3 regions of the Actinoplanes sp. NPDC051851 genome follow, and region 2 is predicted to be linked to each of the others. Evidence: riboswitches for the same ligand, from Rfam matches in the RefSeq annotation. Region 2 holds a riboswitch; each other region holds the start of a gene.

Region 1 (5,792 bases), on a different contig from region 2:
CGGGGCGCCCGCGTGGCCGGGGCCCGCGAGGGGGCGTTCGGGGCGGGCGTGGTGGGCTTGGCGACGGGTGTGGGCGGGAACAGGGCAGGGACGGCAGGGCGAGGAGAGGGCAGCGCATGGACGTCGTGATCGGGATCGACACCGGGACCACCGCGACCAAGGGGATCGCCGCCGGGCCCGGCGGCGAGGTCCGGGCGCAGGTGAGCGTGCACTACCCGCTCTCGGTGCCCGGGCCGGGGCGCGCCGAGCTCGACCCGGAGCACCTCATCGCGGCGGCCGTGAAGGCGCTCACCGACGTGGCGGCCCGATGCCGCGAGCGCGGTGACCGGGTGATCGCGATCGGACTCAGCGCTTTCCTGCACGGGCTGGTGCCGATGGACGGCGACGGGAGGCCGCTCGGCCCGCTGGTCACCTGGGCCGACGGGCGGGCCGCGGAGCAGTGCGAGCGGATCGTCGCCTCGGGGCGGGCCCGGGGGCTGCAGGCACGGACCGGCACCCCGGTGCACCCGATGTCCCCGCTGGCGAAGCTGACCTGGTGGAACGAGAACGACCCGGAGACGCTGCGGGGCACCCCGCGTTGGGGCGGCGTCAAGGAGCTGATCGTCGCGGCGCTCGCCGGCGGGCCGTTCCGCGTCGACCTCTCGCTCGCGTCCGGGATGGGCCTGTACGACATCCACGGCCGGGGCTGGGACGACGAGGCACTCCAGCTCGCCGGGGTGCGGCACCGGCAACTGGCCGAGGTGGTCGCGACCACCGAACGGCTCGCCCTGCGTCCCGAGGTGGCCTCCGCCGCGGGCATCGGCGGATCGGTGCCGCTGATCATCGGGGCGGCCGACGGGCCGCTCGCCAACCTCGGCGTCGGCGCGGTGCCGCCCGGTGTGGCCGCCGTCTCGCTGGGCACGAGCGGGGCGTTGCGCACCGTGGTCGACCGGCCCGCCGGCGCCGAGGACGGACGGCTCTTCTGCTACGCGCTGACCGAGAAGCACTGGGTGGTCGGCGGTGCCGTCAACAACGCGGGTTCGGTCGTACGGTGGGCGGGCGAGGCGTTCGCGGCCGGTTTCGAACGCCCTGGAGCCGACGGTGAGGACGCCGACGAGCGGGACGCCGCGCTGCTCGAGGAGGCCGCCGGGATTGCCGCCGGCAGCGAGGGGCTGATCTGCCTGCCCTACCTGCTGGGCGAGCGGGCGCCGTGGTGGCGGCCCGGCCTGCGCGGCGCCTACCTGGGACTACGCCGCGAACACCGGCGCCCGCACCTGGTCCGGGCCGCGGTCGAGGGGGTCTGCCAGCAGCTGGCCCTGGTCCGCGACTCGTTCACGACGCCGGTCACCGAGGTACGCGCCACCGGGGGAGCGGTCGCCTCCCGGCTCTGGGTGGAGGTTCTCGCCGCCGCACTGGACCTACCGGTATCGATCGCGGACACGCCCGAGGGGACCGCGCTCGGCGCCTGTCTGCTGGCCCGGCACGCGCTGGGGGAGCTGCCCGATCTTGATCAGGCGGCGTCGCTGACCGCGGTGGGCTCCTCGGTGACGCCCCGTGCCGAGGACGCCGCGCTGTACCGCCGGATGCGCCCGCTGGTGGAGCGGTCCGCGCTGGCGGTGCTGGACGTGGTGGCCGAGCTGGACCGGCTGGCCCCGAAGCCGCTGCCGGCCACCGAGAAGGCGGTGCCCGGAAGCTCACACACCGGGGGCCCGCGTTGACGGCCGGGTGAGCCGTACGCGAGAGTTACCGGCGAGCGGTTGCGGAGGAACCCGGTGCGAGTCCGGGACGGTCCCGCCACTGTGACCGGGGAGCGACCCGCTGATCACAAAACGCCACGGCCCGGCGTCGGGCTGGAAGGCTGGCGGGGAACGGCGATCCGGGAGTCAGGAGACTCCGGCCGCTCGTGACAACCGACGCGCGGGCGTGGACACCCGCCGGAAGGGACCTTCGTGACGACTCCGTACCCGTTCTCGGCCGTCGTGGGCCTCGATGACCTGCGCCTCGCCCTGCTGCTCACCTCGGTCTCGCCGGCCGTCGGCGGGGTGCTGGTCCGCGGCGAGAAGGGCACCGCCAAGAGCACCGTGGTACGCGCCCTCGCCGGGCTGCTCCCCCCGGTCGACGTGGTCCGCGGCTGCCGGTTCGCCTGTGACCCCGCCGGGCCCGACCCGCAGTGCCCGGACGGTCCGCACCCGGTGGACAGCCCGGCGCTGGCCCGCCCGTCCGCGCTGATCGAGCTGCCGGTCGGCGCGACCGAGGACCGCGTGGTGGGCACCCTGGACATCCAGCGGGCGCTCGCCGACGGCGTGAAGGCGTACGAGCCGGGTCTGCTCGCCGCCGCGCACCGGGGTGTCCTCTACGTCGACGAGGTCAACCTCCTCCCCGACCACCTGGTCGACCTCCTGCTGGACGCCGCCGCGATGGGCCGGGCACACGTCGAGCGGGACGGCGTCTCGGTCAAGCACGCGGCCCGCTTCCTGCTGGTCGGCACGATGAACCCGGAGGAGGGCGAGCCCCGCCCGCAGTTGGTCGACCGCTTCGGCCTGGTCGTCACGGTGGCCGCCCCGCGCGACGCGAGGCAGCGCGCCGAGGTGGTCCGGCGCCGCCTCGCCTACGAGGCCGACCCGGTCGGTTTCGCCGAGCGTTTCGCCGCCGAGGAGCTGGCGTACGCGGACCGCATCGCGACCGCGCGGGCTCTCCTCCCGTCGGTGGTGCTGCCCGACGCCGAACTGGACCGCATCGCCCGGGTCTGCCTGGCCTTCGGCGTCGACGGCCTGCGCGCTGACATCGTGGTGGCCCGCTGCGCGGTGGCCCTGGCAGCCTGGCACGGCCGCGACGTGGTGACCGCCGGTGACGTAGGGGACGCCGCGCGGCTCGCCCTCCCGCACCGCCGGCGCACCGATCCGCTCGACCCGCCCGGCACCGACGAGGAGAAGCTCGACCAGGCCCTGGACGAGGCCGAGCGCCAGGCGCGGGAGGACGGCGACGACCCGGATCCGGACTCCACCCCGCCCGGCGGCGGCCCCGACGACTCGGGCCCCGGCCCCGGCGGCCCCGGCGGTCCCGGCCCTGGCTCCGGCGGTCCCGGCCCCGGTGGCCCCGGTTCCGGCTCTGGAGATCCCGGTTCCGCTGACCCCGCGCCAACTGACGCCGCGCCCCCGCAGGGCCAGGGGGATCAGGGGAGGTCCGGTACGGTCGCTCAGGCCGGTGCCGCCTACCGCCCCCGGACCCTGAAGATCACCGCTCGGGGCGAGGGCGGCCACACCGGCAAGCGCTCTCCGGCGTACGCCCGCCGTGGCCGGGTGATCGGCTCCCGCAAGCCGCTCGGGAAGCTGGCCGGCGCCCCGCACCTCCCGGCGACCCTGCGCGCCGCGATCCACCGCAACGCCCTGCAGTCCTCCGGCATGACGGTTCAGCCCCGTGACCTGCGTGAGGCGATCCACGTGGGCCGCGAGGCGAACCTGGTGCTCTTCGTCGTGGACGCGTCCGGGTCGATGGCCGCCCGCAAACGGATGACCCTGGTGAAGACCGCCGTCCTCTCGCTGCTCCGCGACGCCTATCAGCGCCGCGACCGGATCGGGATGATCACGTTCCGGGGGGCCGCCGCCGAGGTGGTGCTCCCGCCCACGTCCAGCCACGAGGTGGGCGTGATGCGCCTGGCCGCCCTGCGCACCGGCGGACGCACCCCGCTCGCCGCCGGCCTGCGCGCCGCCGCCACCACGATCGCCACCGAACGCCGCCGCGACCCGCGCCGCCGTCCGCTGCTGATCCTGGTCACCGACGGCCGCGCCACGTCCGGCCCCGACCCCCTGCTGCTGGCCCCGCTCTTCGCGGACGTCTCCACGGTCGTGGTCGACTGCGAGTCCGGCCCGATTCGGCTGGGCCTGGCCCGCCGGCTGGCTACGGCGCTGAAGGCCGACGTCATGCCCCTGGACCACCTCGAGGCCGCGACCCCCGTCCGCCTTCCCGCTGCCACTCACCCGGCCGCCCCGACGCCGGAGGGCCGTCCGTACCGCAGGGCCGCCTGATGCCCGGACCGCCGGCCGCACGGAAGTCGGCCGGCACGCAGAGTCGGCTGGGGCTCAGGGGTGTGTCAGGTCCCTCGAGGCACCCGTGAGCGCCAGCCAGACAGGGTGGGCTGGCGGCGCGGAGTGTGTCCGGGGCCCTGAGACACCCCTGAGGGCCAGCCGTGGCGGGCGCGCGTGGGCGTTGCGGGCGGGCGTCGGCGTGATCGGCGGGCGCGAGCGTTGCGGGCGGGCGTCGGCGTGATGGGTGGGCGCGGGCGTCGGGGCGGCGGGCGGGGGTGGGATCGTCCACCGTGGTGGTGAGTGTGCCGAGTGGACGGAAAAGGCGCGATGAATGACGGGAACGCTCTGTGGGGAACGGGCTCAGGGCGTACGGAATGGAAGGTTGGGAAATGCCGCAAGGGAAAGTCGCCAGCGTGCCCGACGACGGTTTGACGACACGTCAGCGACGACGGCAGGCGGTGTTCGCCGTGCACACCGGACCCGGTAAGGGGAAGTCGACCGCCGCATTCGGAATGGCGCTGCGGGCGTGGAGTGCCGGCTGGCCGATCGGTGTGTTCCAGTTCGTGAAGTCGGAGAAGTGGCGGGTCGGCGAGGAGGCCGCGCTGCGGAAGCTCGGCGAGGTCGGGCCCACCACGGTCGACTGGCACAAGATGGGCGAGGGCTGGTCCTGGATCCAGCGCGCCGGGACCGAAAGGGATCACGCCGCCGAGGCCGCCGAGGGCTGGGCGCAGATCAAGCGGGACCTGGCCGCCGAGACCTACCGGTTCTATGTGCTCGACGAGTTCACCTACCCGATGAAGTGGGGCTGGGTGGACGTCGCCGACGTGATCGAGACGCTGGGGAACCGGACCGGTACGCAGCATGTGGTGATCACCGGGCGGGACGCGCACCCCGATCTGATCGCCGCCGCCGACCTGGTCACCGAGATGACGAAGGTGAAGCACCCGATGGACGCCGGGCGCAAGGGGCAGCAGGGCATCGAATGGTAGCCAGGGTGGTGATCGCCGCGCCGGCCTCCGGGCACGGCAAGACCACCGTGACCACCGGGCTGCTGGCGGCCTTCGCGCGGCGCGGCAGACGGGTCGCGCCGTTCAAGGTGGGGCCCGACTACATCGATCCCGGTTATCACTCGCTCGCCTCGGGACGGCCGGGGCGCAACCTCGACCCGGTCATGCTCGGACCGGAGATGATCGCGCCGCTCTTCGCGCACGGGTCGCGGGGCGCCGACATCGCGATCGTCGAGGGGGTGATGGGCCTCTACGACGGCCGGACCGGTGCGGGCGACTCCGGGTCGACCGCGCAGGTCGCCGAGCTGCTCCAGGCGCCGGTCGTCCTCGTGGTGGACGCCGCCGCCCAGGGCCGTTCGATCGCCGCGGTCGTGCACGGTTTCCGCAGCTTCGGCAACGTACGGATGGCCGGCGTGATCCTGAACCGGGTCGGGTCCGAGCGGCACGAGTCGATCCTGCGGGAGGCCTGCGAGGAGGTCGGCACGCCGGTGCTGGGCGCGCTGCGGCGGGCCGACGCGGTGGCCGCGCCGAGCCGGCATCTCGGCCTGGTGCCGGCGGCCGAGCGGCGTGCCGAGGCGCTGGCCTCGGTGGACGCGCTCGCGGCGCTGATCGCCGGCGCGGTGGATCTGGACGCGGTGGCGGCCGTGGCCCACTCCGCGCCGCCGCTGGCGGCGACGCCCTTCGACCCGATCTCCGAGCGTCCGGTCGCGGGCCGTCCGATCGTCGCGGTCGCCGGTGGTCCCGCTTTCAGTTTCGCGTACGCCGAGACCACCGAACTGCT
Region 2 (5,792 bases):
CACGACGTCGAGGTGGCCCGCGGCGGCATCGTCGACGCGCCGGTGATCGCGGCCGCCGCCACCGTGATGTTCCTGCTGGTCCTGGCCCGGGTCTCCGGCCTGGCTATGGCCCAGCGGCAGGCCGTCGCCCGGGAGCGGGCACTGCGCGAGGCCGGCGCCCTGCTGGTGCGGGCGAACTCGGTGGAGGAGGTGGCCGGCGCCCTGCGCGACGCCGTCGACCGGTTGATGCCCGCCGACTGCGCCTACCACCTGGACGTCGTCCCGCCCTCGCCGGGCACCGCGGAGGCGTCCGTCCAGCTGCGCGACGCCGCAGGCCTGCCCGACGGGCTCGGCTCGGGCGGCTTCCGCACCGTGCTGTACCTGACCCAGCCGCTCAGCGACGACCGGCACGGCACCATGATCCTCGGCGCGCCGGAGAACGTCCTGCACGCGGTCCGCCCCTCGTTGGAGACGCTCGCCGCGCAGGTCGACGCGGTGATCGAACGGATCTACCTCTCCGCCGAGGTGAGCCGCCGCGACAGTGAGGCCTATTTCCGTACGCTCATCCAGAACACCGCCGACGTCATCCTGATCGTCGAGGACGACGACACCGTGCGCTACGCCAGCCCGTCCGCGGTCAAGCTGTTCGGCGCGATCATCACGGCCGGCACCCCGCTGACCGGGCTCTTCACGCCCGACAGCCAGGACGGGCTGACCGAGGTGCTGGACCGGCTGCGGCGCGGCCACGGCGAGCTGGACGGCATCGAGCTGGCCGCGCACGGTTCCGGCCGCCGCCGCGTCGAGGTCGAGTGCGACCTGCGTGACCTGCGGGAGGACCCGACCGTACGCGGGCTCGTGGTCACCATGCGCGACGTCACCGAGCGCCGCCGCCTGGAGGACGACCTGACCCACCAGGCGTTCCACGACTCGTTGACCGGGCTCGCCAACCGGGTGCTGTTCCGCAACCGCCTGGAGCAGGCCTTCATGGTCGCCGAGCGGGACGGTGCCACCCTCGGCGTGCTCTTCGTCGACCTGGACGACTTCAAGGACGTCAACGAGACCCTCGGGCACGGCGTCGGCGACCAGTTGCTGATCACCGTGGCGCAGCGGATCTCGGCGATCATCGGCGCCGGCAGCACCGCGGCCCGGATGGGCGGCGACGAGTTCGCCATCCTGATCGAGCAGAGCCACAGCGCCGACGCGGCCGACGACGCCGCGGCCCGGATCGTCGCCGCGCTGGAGGCGCCGATCGAGGTCGCCGACGGCGAGGGAAACACCCACCTGGTCAGCGGCAAGGTCAGCGTCGGCGTCGCCACCAACCGGGACGCGGACGGCTCCACCGAGTTGCTGCGGCACGCCGATCTCGCGCTCTACCTGGCCAAGGGGATGGGCAAGGGCAGCTGGCAGCGGTACCAGAGTGACCTGCACCACGAGATGGTGCAGCGGCTGGAGATGCGCACCCAGCTGCACGAGGCGATCGAGGGCGAGCAGTTCGTGCTGCAGTTCCAGCCGATCGTCGAGATCGGCGCGAGCCGGGTCAGCGGCGTCGAGGCCCTGGTCCGCTGGCAGCACCCGGCGCGCGGGCTGCTCGGCCCGTTCCACTTCGTCGAGGCCGCCGAGGAGAACGGCGCGATCGTCGGCATCGGCAACTGGGTGCTGCGGGAGGCCCTGCGCCAGTTCGCCGAGTGGCAGGCCGCCGACCCGGACACCACGCTGCGCTACGTCAGCGTCAACGTGTCGCCGCGCCAGTTCCGCACCGGCGACTTCGTCGACCAGGTCCGGGACGCCCTCGCCACGACCGGGGCCCGGCCCGAGTGGCTGCTCCTGGAGATCACCGAGAGCCTGGTGCTCCGCGACGCCGACAAGGTGGTCCAGGATCTGCGTTCCTTGCGGGCGCTGGGGGTACGGGTGGCGATCGACGATTTCGGCACCGGATACTCGTCACTCAGCTACCTGCGGCAGATGCCGGTCGACGTACTGAAGCTGGACAAGTCCTTCATCGACGACGTCCTCACCAGCCGCCAGCAGCACGCTCTCGTCGAGGCGATCGTCACGCTCGCCGCCAACCTGGATCTGGACGTGGTCGCCGAGGGCATCGAGGAGCCGGGCCAGCGGGCGGCGCTGGACGCGATGGGCTGCCGCTACGGCCAGGGCTACCACTTCGCGAAGCCCCTCTGGCCCGCCGACATCCCGCCGATGACGTCCACGAGCCCGGCCCTGCTGAGCGCGTAGGACATCCACGAGCCCGGCCCTGCTGAGCGCGCAGCACATCCACGAGCCCGGCCCTGCCGAGCGCGCAGCACATCCACGAGCCCGGCCTTACCGAGCGCGCAGCCCGCCACTTTCGACCGATTTATCATCCTATATCCGGTGATCGCCTCGCTGTCGGTGATCGGTCAATAACACTTCGGGCGTGTCACGGCGATAACGGCTGGCGTGACTCGCCAGTAGGCGGCAGGGTCGGGGTGTGCTGAACAATTCCGTCTGGGCCGCACTCGAAGGACCGCACGCCGGGTTCGCCGAGGCCGCCGGCAACGCCGCCCGCTACCTGCCCGAGATCGCCCCGTTCTGCGCCGTCAGCGACCCCGCCGACCCGGCGGCCTGGCGCGACCTCGCCACCCTCACCGACCACGCCCTGCTGACCGGTCCGTCCCTGACCCCCCGCTCCGGCTGGGAACAGGAGTCGATCACGTACGGCGTGCAGATGACCGGCACCGCGATGACCGCCGTCGACGACCCGGAGGCCGTCCCGCTCACCGAGCACGACGTCCCCGAGATGCTGGAACTGGTGGCCCGCGCCCAGCCCGGCCCGTTCCGCAAGCGCACCATCGACCTGGGCCGCTACCTGGGCATCCGTGCCCGGGACGGCCGCCTGATCTCGATGGCCGGCGAGCGCTTCCGCCTCCCCGGCTGGACCGAGGTCTCCGCCGTCTGCACCGACCCCGCGTTCCGCGGCCAGGGCCTCGGCGCCCGCCTCACCGCCGCGGTCGCCGCCGGCATCCTGGCCCGCGGCGAGCTCCCGTTCCTGCACGTGGTCTCCGACAACGACAGCGCGATCCGCCTCTACGAACGCCTCGGCTTCCAGCAGAGCACCGAGGTCGTCTTCGCCTCCTTCCGCCACCACGGCTGACGAGCGCAGCCGACCACCACCGCAGCAGCCGGTGTGGCACCCCGCGGCGGGCGAGGCGAGCTTTCGCCCCCCTCCGCCGCCGGGGCCACATCCCTGTCGTTCATCACCGCACATCCCTGTCGTTCATCACCGCACATCCCTGTCGCTCATCACCGCACATCGGTGACGACGCCCGGACGGGACCTCCGTGGCGCGCCCCCTCACCGAGGTCGCGGCGGGCCGCACCGCGACGATGTCCGGCCGGACGGGTCGGGGTCCCTGATCCGCTCGCCGTAACCTGGTCGGCATGGCCCACTCGGACGACGTACGCCGGATCGCGCTCGCTCTCGACCACGTCGTGGAGATCGACAGTGACGGGTTCGACTTCCGGGTGCACGACAGGGGGTTCGTGTGGTCGTACCCGGAACGGACGCCGGGGCAGCGCCGCACCATCCGCACCGACGTCGCCGTGCTCTACGTCGGTGACGAGGCGGAGAAGCAGGCGCTACTCCTCGGTGAGCCGGAGCTCTTCTTCACCACGTCCGGCTACGACGGTCTCCCCCTGGTCATGCTGCGGCTGCCGGAGGTGACCGTCGACCGCCTGGACGAGTTGATCACCGACGCATGGCGGATGCGCTCGGAGTGAGCAGACCCGAGGCCGGCCCACCCGGAGTGAGCAGACCCGAGGCCGGCCCACCCGGAGTGAGCAGGTCCGGCGCCGGCCCACCCGAAGTGAGCAGGTCCGGGCCCGGCGCGCCCGAAGTGAGCAGGTCCGGCGCCGGCCCACCCGAAGTGAGCAGGTGCGAACCCGGCGCGCTCGGCGTGAACCGATCGTGGTGTACCGCGGCCTCCAGCGGACGGCGGGCGCGCCAGCCGTGCCGTTCGAGATCCGGTGTCCGCTGCAGGGCGCTCACCGGCCCGACGCAGAGCCAGGCCACCGCGCGCATCGGCGCCGGGATGCCGACCAGGTCGTTCAGGAAATCCTCGCGGTAGAATGACACCCAGCCCACGCCGAGCCCCTCCGCGGTCGCCGCCAGCCACAGGTTCTGGATCGCCAGGCAGACCGAGTAAAGTCCGGCGTCCGCGATCGCGTGCCGCCCCAGGATCGCCGGTCCGCCGCGTTCCGGGTCGTAGGTCACCACGATCGACAGCGCCGACTCCAGCACCCCGTCGATCTTGATCCGGGCGAACCGCTCCTTCGCCGCGCCGTCGAGCGTCGCCGCGAACACCGCCCGCTCCTCGTGCACGTGCCGGTGGAAGGCCTCCCGGATCACACGATCCCGGATCAGCACGAAATCCCACGGCTGCGACATTCCGACGCTCGGCGCGGCATGCGCGGCTTTCAACACCTTTTCGAGTACGCCGTCCGGCACGTCGTCACCGGTGAACTCGGCACGGACATCGCGCCGTGCGTGGATCACATCGTACAAATCGCTCAACATCTGGACAGACTCCCGCTGTGGTTCTCCACGCGAGGCCGGTCTTCGGACTCCCGGATCGTCGCCTCACCACCCGCCTTCCCAGCCGTTCCCAGCCAGTGGCTGCGCCCTCCCGCGCTCACCGGGCCGGGCCGATCTCACTCGGCCGTGATCCGAAAGCGCCCTCAGGCACACAGGTGGCGGCTCCCCGGTCACCGCGGCGGGCTCCGTGCCGGATTCACACCGGCTTCCCGATTCTCCCCACCGAAGCGGGGCACCTCGCTGACAGTTTCGTCGCCACCTTCACACTACCTTCCCCCTTCTCCGGTACGCCGCAGCCCGGGCAGGTCACGCAGCTCACACCGCTTCCCCAGTACGCCGGCCCCCGGACAGGTCAGGCCGCCACCCGCCGGGCGAGCAGGCCCTCGCCGATCGCGAAGCGGGTCAGCTCCGAACGCCGCCGGTGTCCCGTCTTCTCCCGGATCCGGTCCAGGTGCGACCGCACGGTTCGTACGCTGATCACCAGGGCCTCCGCGATGTCCACGTCGCGCTCCCCCTCGGCGAGCAGGGCCAGCACCTCGCGCTCCCGGGGCGTCAGCGTCAGCCGGGGCCCCGCATGCCGCCGGCCCGCACTGTCCAGCAGGAACGCCGCGAGCGTCGCCGACACGAACGTCCCGCCGTCGGCCACCTGCCGGACCGCCGAACCCACCTCGGCCGCGTCCGCCGACTTCGTCAGGTACCCCCGGGCCCCCGCCGCGAGCGCGGCCAGCACGTCCGCCTGCCCGGACTGCGCCGACACGATCAGCGGCCGGTGCCCGGCGGCGGAGAGGGCGAGCACCGCCGCGGCCCCCTGCAGCCCCGGCAGGTGCAGATCGAGCAGGACGACTCCCCCAGCCGCGGCCCGGTACGCCAGGAACTCCTCCACCGACCCGGCCACCGGACCCGCCTCGACCCCGGGAAGCTCCTCGACCACCCGGGCCAGCGCCGCGCGGAACAGCGGATGATCCTCGACAACAGATACCAGTGTCATCTCGCGACCTCCCATCGGGCGCATCCCAGCGTCATTCCCCAGCCCTCTCATACCCCAGCCCTCTCGTTCCGCGCCCTCTTCATCCCCCAGCCCTCGCATCTCCCCGGCCCTCTCAATCCCCAGCCCCCGCATCTCCCCCGCCCTCTCAATCCCCGGCCCCCGCATCTCCCCGGACCGTTTCACTCCCCGGCCCCCGCATCTCCCCGGACCGTTTCACTCCCCGGCCCCCGCTTCTCCCCGGACCGTTTCACTCCCC
Region 3 (5,792 bases), on a different contig from region 2:
GGGAGCATACGAATCGAGGTGGTGCCACACGCCGTCCTGCAGGGCCACCGCGAGGATGTAGGGAATCGAGTGGTCGAGCGTCTCCCGGCTGGCGGCCGGATCGTACTTCTGCGGATCGTTGGCGCCGGAGCCGATCACGTGATGGGTGTGGTGGCTGGTGTGCAGCACGACCGAGACGATCCGGTCGGTCCCGCCAGGTAGCTTCTCCCGCATCCGCCGGGCCAGGTCGATCAGCGCCTGCGCCTGGTACTCGGCGGAGTGCTCCTTGGTGTACGTCCGCAGGATCCCCCGCAGCGGCTCACCCGGTGACGGCAGCGGCACCCCATACTCCGCGTCCGGGCCGTCCAGCATCCAGGCGATGAGCCCGTCCTCACCCTCGTAGATCGGCGCCGGCGCCCCCTCGCCGCGCATCGCCCGGTCGACGGCCTCGATCGCCGCCTTGCCCGCGAAGGCCGGGGCGAACGCCTTCCACGAGGAGATCGCGCCCTTGCGGGACTGCCGGGTCGCCGTGGTGGTGTGCACCGCCTGCCCGACGGCCTGGTAGACCACCTCGGTGGGCAGCCGCAGCATCGCCCCGAGCCCGCACGCGGTCGCCGCGCTCAGGTGCGCCACGTGGTCGATCCGGTGTGCGTGCAGGCAGATGCCGCTGACTAGGGCGACGTGCACCTCGTAGGCCACCAGGACACCGCGCACCAGGTCGGCCCCGGTCAGACCGGCCTGTTGGGCGACCGCGATCAGGGGCGGGATGTCGTCGCCGGGATGGGAGTAGTCGGCCGCCAGGAACGTGTCGTGGAAGTCCAGCTCGCGGACCGCCGTCGCGTTGGCCCAGGCCGCCCACTCCGGGGAGACACGGACCCCGGCACCGAACACCGAGGCTCCCTCACCTGCCCGGTGGGCGAGGGCCTGTGCCCGGGCGACGGCCACCGGCCGCCGGGACAGCGAGGCGCTCGCCACGGCCGCGTTGTCGATCACCCGGTTGGCCACCATCGCCACCGCCTCGGCGTCCGGTGGGGCGGCGGCGGTGGCCAACTCGGCCAGCGACCAGGCGAGTTCCTCGCGACGGGAATGCCGTGCCGCGCTGGGCCACACATGTACGAGTTGAAATGTCACGGACCGAGCCTCGTCCTCGAAGGACGGCCGTGTCGAGGGTCGAAACCTGCGTACTTTTCACGCCCTGACCTGCGGATTTGTAAATTTTGCAACCGTTGCGGACGCCTTGTTCGCGGGAGCATGATGGGCGGCACGACGGCAGGACGCGACGGCAGGAGAGGAGCCGCGGCGATGGCGGGAACCAAGCTCTATGCGCACGGCAAGCTCCGCAGGCTGCGCCGCGAGCGCGGCATCACCCAGGCCCAGCTCGCCCGCCGGCTGGACATCTCGACCAGCTACCTGAACCAGATCGAGAACAACCAGCGGACACTGACCGCATCGATCCTGCTCCGCCTGGCCGGGCTCCTCGACGTGGACCCGGAGTTCTTCAGCGACACCGACACCGAGCGCCTCGGGGCGGATGTGCGCGCCGCCCTCACCGACGAGGCCAGCGGCCACCCGGTCGACCCGTTGGAAGCCACCGAGCTCATCCGCGACCACCCGGCGGCCGCCCGCGCCCTGGTCGCCCTCCACCGGCGCTACCGGGAGGCCTCCAACCGGGTCGCCGCCCTGGCCTGGCCCGGCGATCCCCTGGCCGCCACCGAGGCCGAGCCGCACGACGCGGTCCGCGACTTCTTCTACGCCCGCTACAACCACTTCGACCAGCTCGACGCCGCCGCCGAGCAGCTCGCCGACCGCCTCGCGCTCACACCGGGCCGCGCTGCCGAGACACTCACCCGCCATCTGCGGGAGGAGTACGAGGTCCGGGTCATCATTCCCCCGCCCGGCGCCGCCACCGAGATCCGCCGCTTCGACCCGGAGACCCGGGTCCTGCGCCTCTCCGCCGACCACACCGACGGCCAGCGGGCGTTCCAGCTCGCCACCCAGCTGGCCTTCCTCGCCGAGGACAAATTGATCACCGAGCTCGCCGACGACATCGACCCGCCCTCCGCCACCGGGCTGGCCAGAATCGGCCTCGGCAACTACTACGCCGGCGCACTACTCATGCCCTACAAGGGCTTTCACAGTACAGCCGAACAGCTGCGGTATGACGTCCCGCTCCTCGCCGGGCGCTTCGGCGTGAGCTTCGAGACGGCCTGCCACCGGCTCAGCACCCTGCAACGGCCGTCCCTGCGCGGGGTCCCGTTCGCGTTTCTGCGCGTGGACCGGGCCGGCAACATCTCCAAGCGCCAGTCCGCCAGCGACTTCCACTTCTCCCGGCTCGGCGGCACGTGTCCGCTCTGGATCATCTACGAGGCGTTCAGCTCACCGGGCCGGATCCTCACTCAGGTCGCCGAGATGCCGGACGGCAAGCGCTACTTCTGGCTGGCCCGTACGGTCGTGCACGGCGGGCGCGGCCACCACAGCCCGCGCAGCACGTTCGCGGTGGCGCTCGGCTGCGAACTGCGCCACGCCCGGCGCCTGGTCTACAGCGACGGCCTCGCGCTCGACAACCCGCGCGGCGTGATCCCGATCGGACTCGGCTGCCAGATCTGCGAGCGCCAGGACTGCGCCCAGCGCGCCCGCCCACCCGCCGCCGGCCGCCTGCTGGTCGACGAGAACCAGCAGCCGCTCATCCCCTACGCCGTGGACCAGGGCAGAGAGGACCAGGACAGAGAGGACCAGGACGATGCCTCGGCCTCGGCGTAACCGTGGGTCTTAAGGCCGCAGTCCGGGTTCACCCAGAGCCGTTGGGCCGGGACCGCCGCGATCGCCCGGCGCAGCGCATCGACGACCTCGTCGCGGGACGGCACCCGGGGCGAGTGGATGTCCCAGACGCCCGGGCCGACGCCCCGGCTGTAGCCGATCGCCGGCTCGTCGACCTGGATCACCCGGATCCCGGCCCGTCTCCAGATCCGCGCACTCGTCGCGCAGGGCGAGCGCCACCTGGTCGGCGGTGTCCGCGAGTGGCTGGTCGGTGCGCACGAACGACCAGGCCAGAATGGTCACCGGGCCGGTCAGCATGCCCTTGACCGGCTTCGACGTCAGTGACTGTGCGCAGGTCGACCACCCGACGGTCATCGGCGCCTTGCGGGACACCCCGACGGTCATCGGCGCCTTGCGGGACACGTCGCCGTAGACGATCGGCAGCGATGACGACTCTCGTTCCCACTCACCGCTGCGGGGCAGTCCCGGATTCACACCGGGTTCCCTCTTACGACGCCTTTTTACGAGGGACAGGGCGAACCAGCACCGCTTCGCATGCTACCGCCCGCCGCAAAGTTGATCACGAGAGGGTGACCCGGGTGACACACGATGTGGGGTATGACTTTTCGGTGGCCGCCCATATATGGTGTCTCCCGCAGCTGGTTCGTGCGGGCCGTCACGGCCCGTTCGAGGCAACAGGGAACCCGGTGGGAAACCGGGACTGCCCCGCAGCGGTGAGTGGGAACGAAAGCCGTCAATCAAGCACTGGACCACCCGGTCCGGGAAGCGACGGCCGGTAGGCGCGAGCATCACGCCCACGAGTCCGAAGACCTGCCAGCGCGCCGTGCGCACACGCGTACGGCGGTCGAAGGCCGCGTGGGACGGCCGACGCCATCAGCCGGTGCGCCCCCGCGGCGTGTCCCGGCGGCGTCCCCCTGCGCGCCCCGACCTCGGCGAGCGGACGAAGGGGGAACGATGGATACCACGAAAGAGAGCGTGACCGTGCCGGAGCAGCGGCGGCACGCGATGCAGGTGCGCAAACGCAACGGTGATCTGGAACCGGTCGACGTCAACAAGATCGTGCGGGCGGTCGAGCTCTGGGTCGGTGATCTGGGTGAGGTCGACCCGCTGCGGGTGGCCACCAAGACCATCAGTGGCCTGTACGACGGCGCGACCACCGCCGAGCTGGACAAACTCTCGATCCAGACGGCCGCCGAGCTGATCAGCGAGGAGCCGCAGTACTCGCGTCTCGCGGCCCGGCTGCTCACGGCCTACGTGGACAAGGAGGTCCGGCTCCAGGAGGTGGCCAGTTTCAGTCAGGCCATCCGGTACGGGCACACGCTCGGCCTGATCGGGGACGAGACCGCGGCGTTCGTGGCCCGCAACGCCCGCAAGCTCGACGACGCCATCGACACCCGCGGTGACCTGCGGTTCGAGTACTTCGGGCTGCGCACCGTCGCGGACCGCTACCTGCTGCGCCACCCGCAGTCCCGGCTCGTCGTCGAGACGCCGCAGTACTGGCTGCTGCGGGTCGCCTGCGGGCTGTCGCAGAACGCGAACGAGGCGATCGGTTTCTACCGGCTGATGTCGTCGCTCGCCTATCTGCCCAGCTCGCCGACGCTGTTCAATTCCGGCACCCGGCACACCCAGATGTCGAGCTGTTTCCTCGTCGATTCGCCGAAGGACGAGCTGGACTCGATTTACGAGCGGTACCACCAGGTCGCCAAACTGTCGAAGTTCTCCGGCGGCATCGGCATCTCGTGGTCGCGGGTCCGCGGCCGGGGTGCGCTGATCCGCGGCACGAACGGGAGGTCCAACGGCATCGTGCCGTTCCTGAAGACCCTGGACGCGGGCGTCGCGGCGGTCAATCAGGGCGGCCGCCGCAAGGGCGCCGCATGCGTCTATCTGGAGCCGTGGCACCCGGACGTCGAGGAGTTCCTGGAACTGCGCGACAACACCGGTGAGGAGAGCCGGCGGACGCACAATCTGAACCTGGCGAACTGGATCCCGGACGAGTTCATGCGGCGGGTCGAGGCGGACGGCGACTGGTCGCTGATCGATCCGTCGGACGCGCCGGAGTTGCCGGATCTGTTCGGCGAGGCGTTCGACGAGGCGTACCGGAAGGCGGAGAAGAAGGCCGTCAAGACCGTCAAGGCCCGCGATCTGTACGGCCGGATGATGCGCACCCTCGCGCAGACCGGCAACGGATGGATGACGTTCAAGGACCGGTCGAACGCGCTCTCCAACCAGACCGGCGCGCCCGGCAACACCATTCACCTGTCGAATCTCTGCACCGAGATCCTCGAGGTGAACGACGACGGCGAGACCGCGGTCTGCAACCTCGGCTCGGTCAATCTCGGCGCGCACGTGACCGAGGCGGGCGTCGATTGGGAACGGTTGCGGGAGACGGTCCGCACCGCGGTGGTCTTCCTCGACCGGGTGATCGACATCAACTATTACCCGTCCGCACAGGCCGCCGCCTCGAATCCGCGCTGGCGCCCGGTCGGCCTCGGCCTGATGGGCCTGCAGGACGCCCTCTTCACCCTGCGCCTGCCGTTCGACTCCGCCGAAGCCAGGAAGCTCTCCACCAAGGTTCAGGAGGAGATCTTCCTGACCGCGCTGGAATCGTCAGCGTCGCTCGCCGAGCGATTCGGCGCGCATCCGGCGTACTCGCAGACCCGGGCCGCGAAGGGTGACCTGCACCCGGACCTGTGGGGTGTGACCACCACGCAGACCGATCGCTGGAACTCCCTGAGAGAGAGAATCGCAACCAACGGCCTGCGTAACTCGCTCCTCGTCGCCATCGCGCCGACGGCCACCATCGCGTCGATCGCCGGCTGCTACGAATGCATCGAGCCTCAGGTGAGCAATCTCTTCAAGCGCGAGACGATGTCCGGCGAGTTCCTTCAGATCAACACCTTTCTGGTACGCGAACTGAAGTCCCGCAATCTGTGGAACGCCCCGATCCGTGAGGCGATCAAGCGCGCCGAGGGGTCCGTGCAGGGCATCACCGAACTGCCGGCCGAGGTCCGCGAACTGTTCCGTACCGCCTGGGA

Evidence for each region. A riboswitch is a leader RNA that binds a small molecule or an ion and turns the genes downstream of it on or off. The one in region 2 is predicted to bind cobalamin.
Region 1: it holds a riboswitch for cobalamin, as region 2 does, so the genes downstream of both, AB0M08_RS23905 (VWA domain-containing protein) here and bluB (5,6-dimethylbenzimidazole synthase) in region 2, are expected to answer to the same signal.
Region 3: it holds a riboswitch for cobalamin, as region 2 does, so the genes downstream of both, AB0M08_RS24260 (ribonucleoside-diphosphate reductase subunit alpha) here and bluB (5,6-dimethylbenzimidazole synthase) in region 2, are expected to answer to the same signal.

What each region holds. Positions count from the first base shown of each region.
Region 1 is NZ_JBFAYF010000025.1:129,160-134,951, reverse strand. Features, by position in the region: gene AB0M08_RS23910 (gluconokinase) at 117-1,697, shown strand; cobalamin riboswitch at 1,742-1,873, shown strand; gene AB0M08_RS23905 (VWA domain-containing protein) at 1,929-4,004, shown strand; gene cobO (cob(I)yrinic acid a,c-diamide adenosyltransferase) at 4,394-4,993, shown strand; gene AB0M08_RS23895 (cobyrinate a,c-diamide synthase) at 4,987-5,792, shown strand, end outside.
Region 2 is NZ_JBFAYF010000007.1:195,535-201,326, reverse strand. Features, by position in the region: gene AB0M08_RS10205 (EAL domain-containing protein) at 1-2,211, shown strand, start outside; gene AB0M08_RS10200 (GNAT family N-acetyltransferase) at 2,447-3,109, shown strand; gene AB0M08_RS10195 (hypothetical protein) at 3,396-3,734, shown strand; partial or broken gene bluB (5,6-dimethylbenzimidazole synthase) at 3,904-4,530, opposite strand; cobalamin riboswitch at 4,546-4,803, opposite strand; gene AB0M08_RS10185 (response regulator transcription factor) at 4,901-5,536, opposite strand.
Region 3 is NZ_JBFAYF010000026.1:71,483-77,274, forward strand. Features, by position in the region: gene AB0M08_RS24240 (MmgE/PrpD family protein) at 1-1,110, opposite strand, end outside; gene AB0M08_RS24245 (short-chain fatty acyl-CoA regulator family protein) at 1,282-2,739, shown strand; gene AB0M08_RS24250 (hypothetical protein) at 2,670-2,921, opposite strand; partial or broken gene AB0M08_RS24255 (hypothetical protein) at 2,995-3,141, opposite strand; cobalamin riboswitch at 3,115-3,296, opposite strand; cobalamin riboswitch at 3,380-3,590, shown strand; gene AB0M08_RS24260 (ribonucleoside-diphosphate reductase subunit alpha) at 3,712-5,792, shown strand, end outside.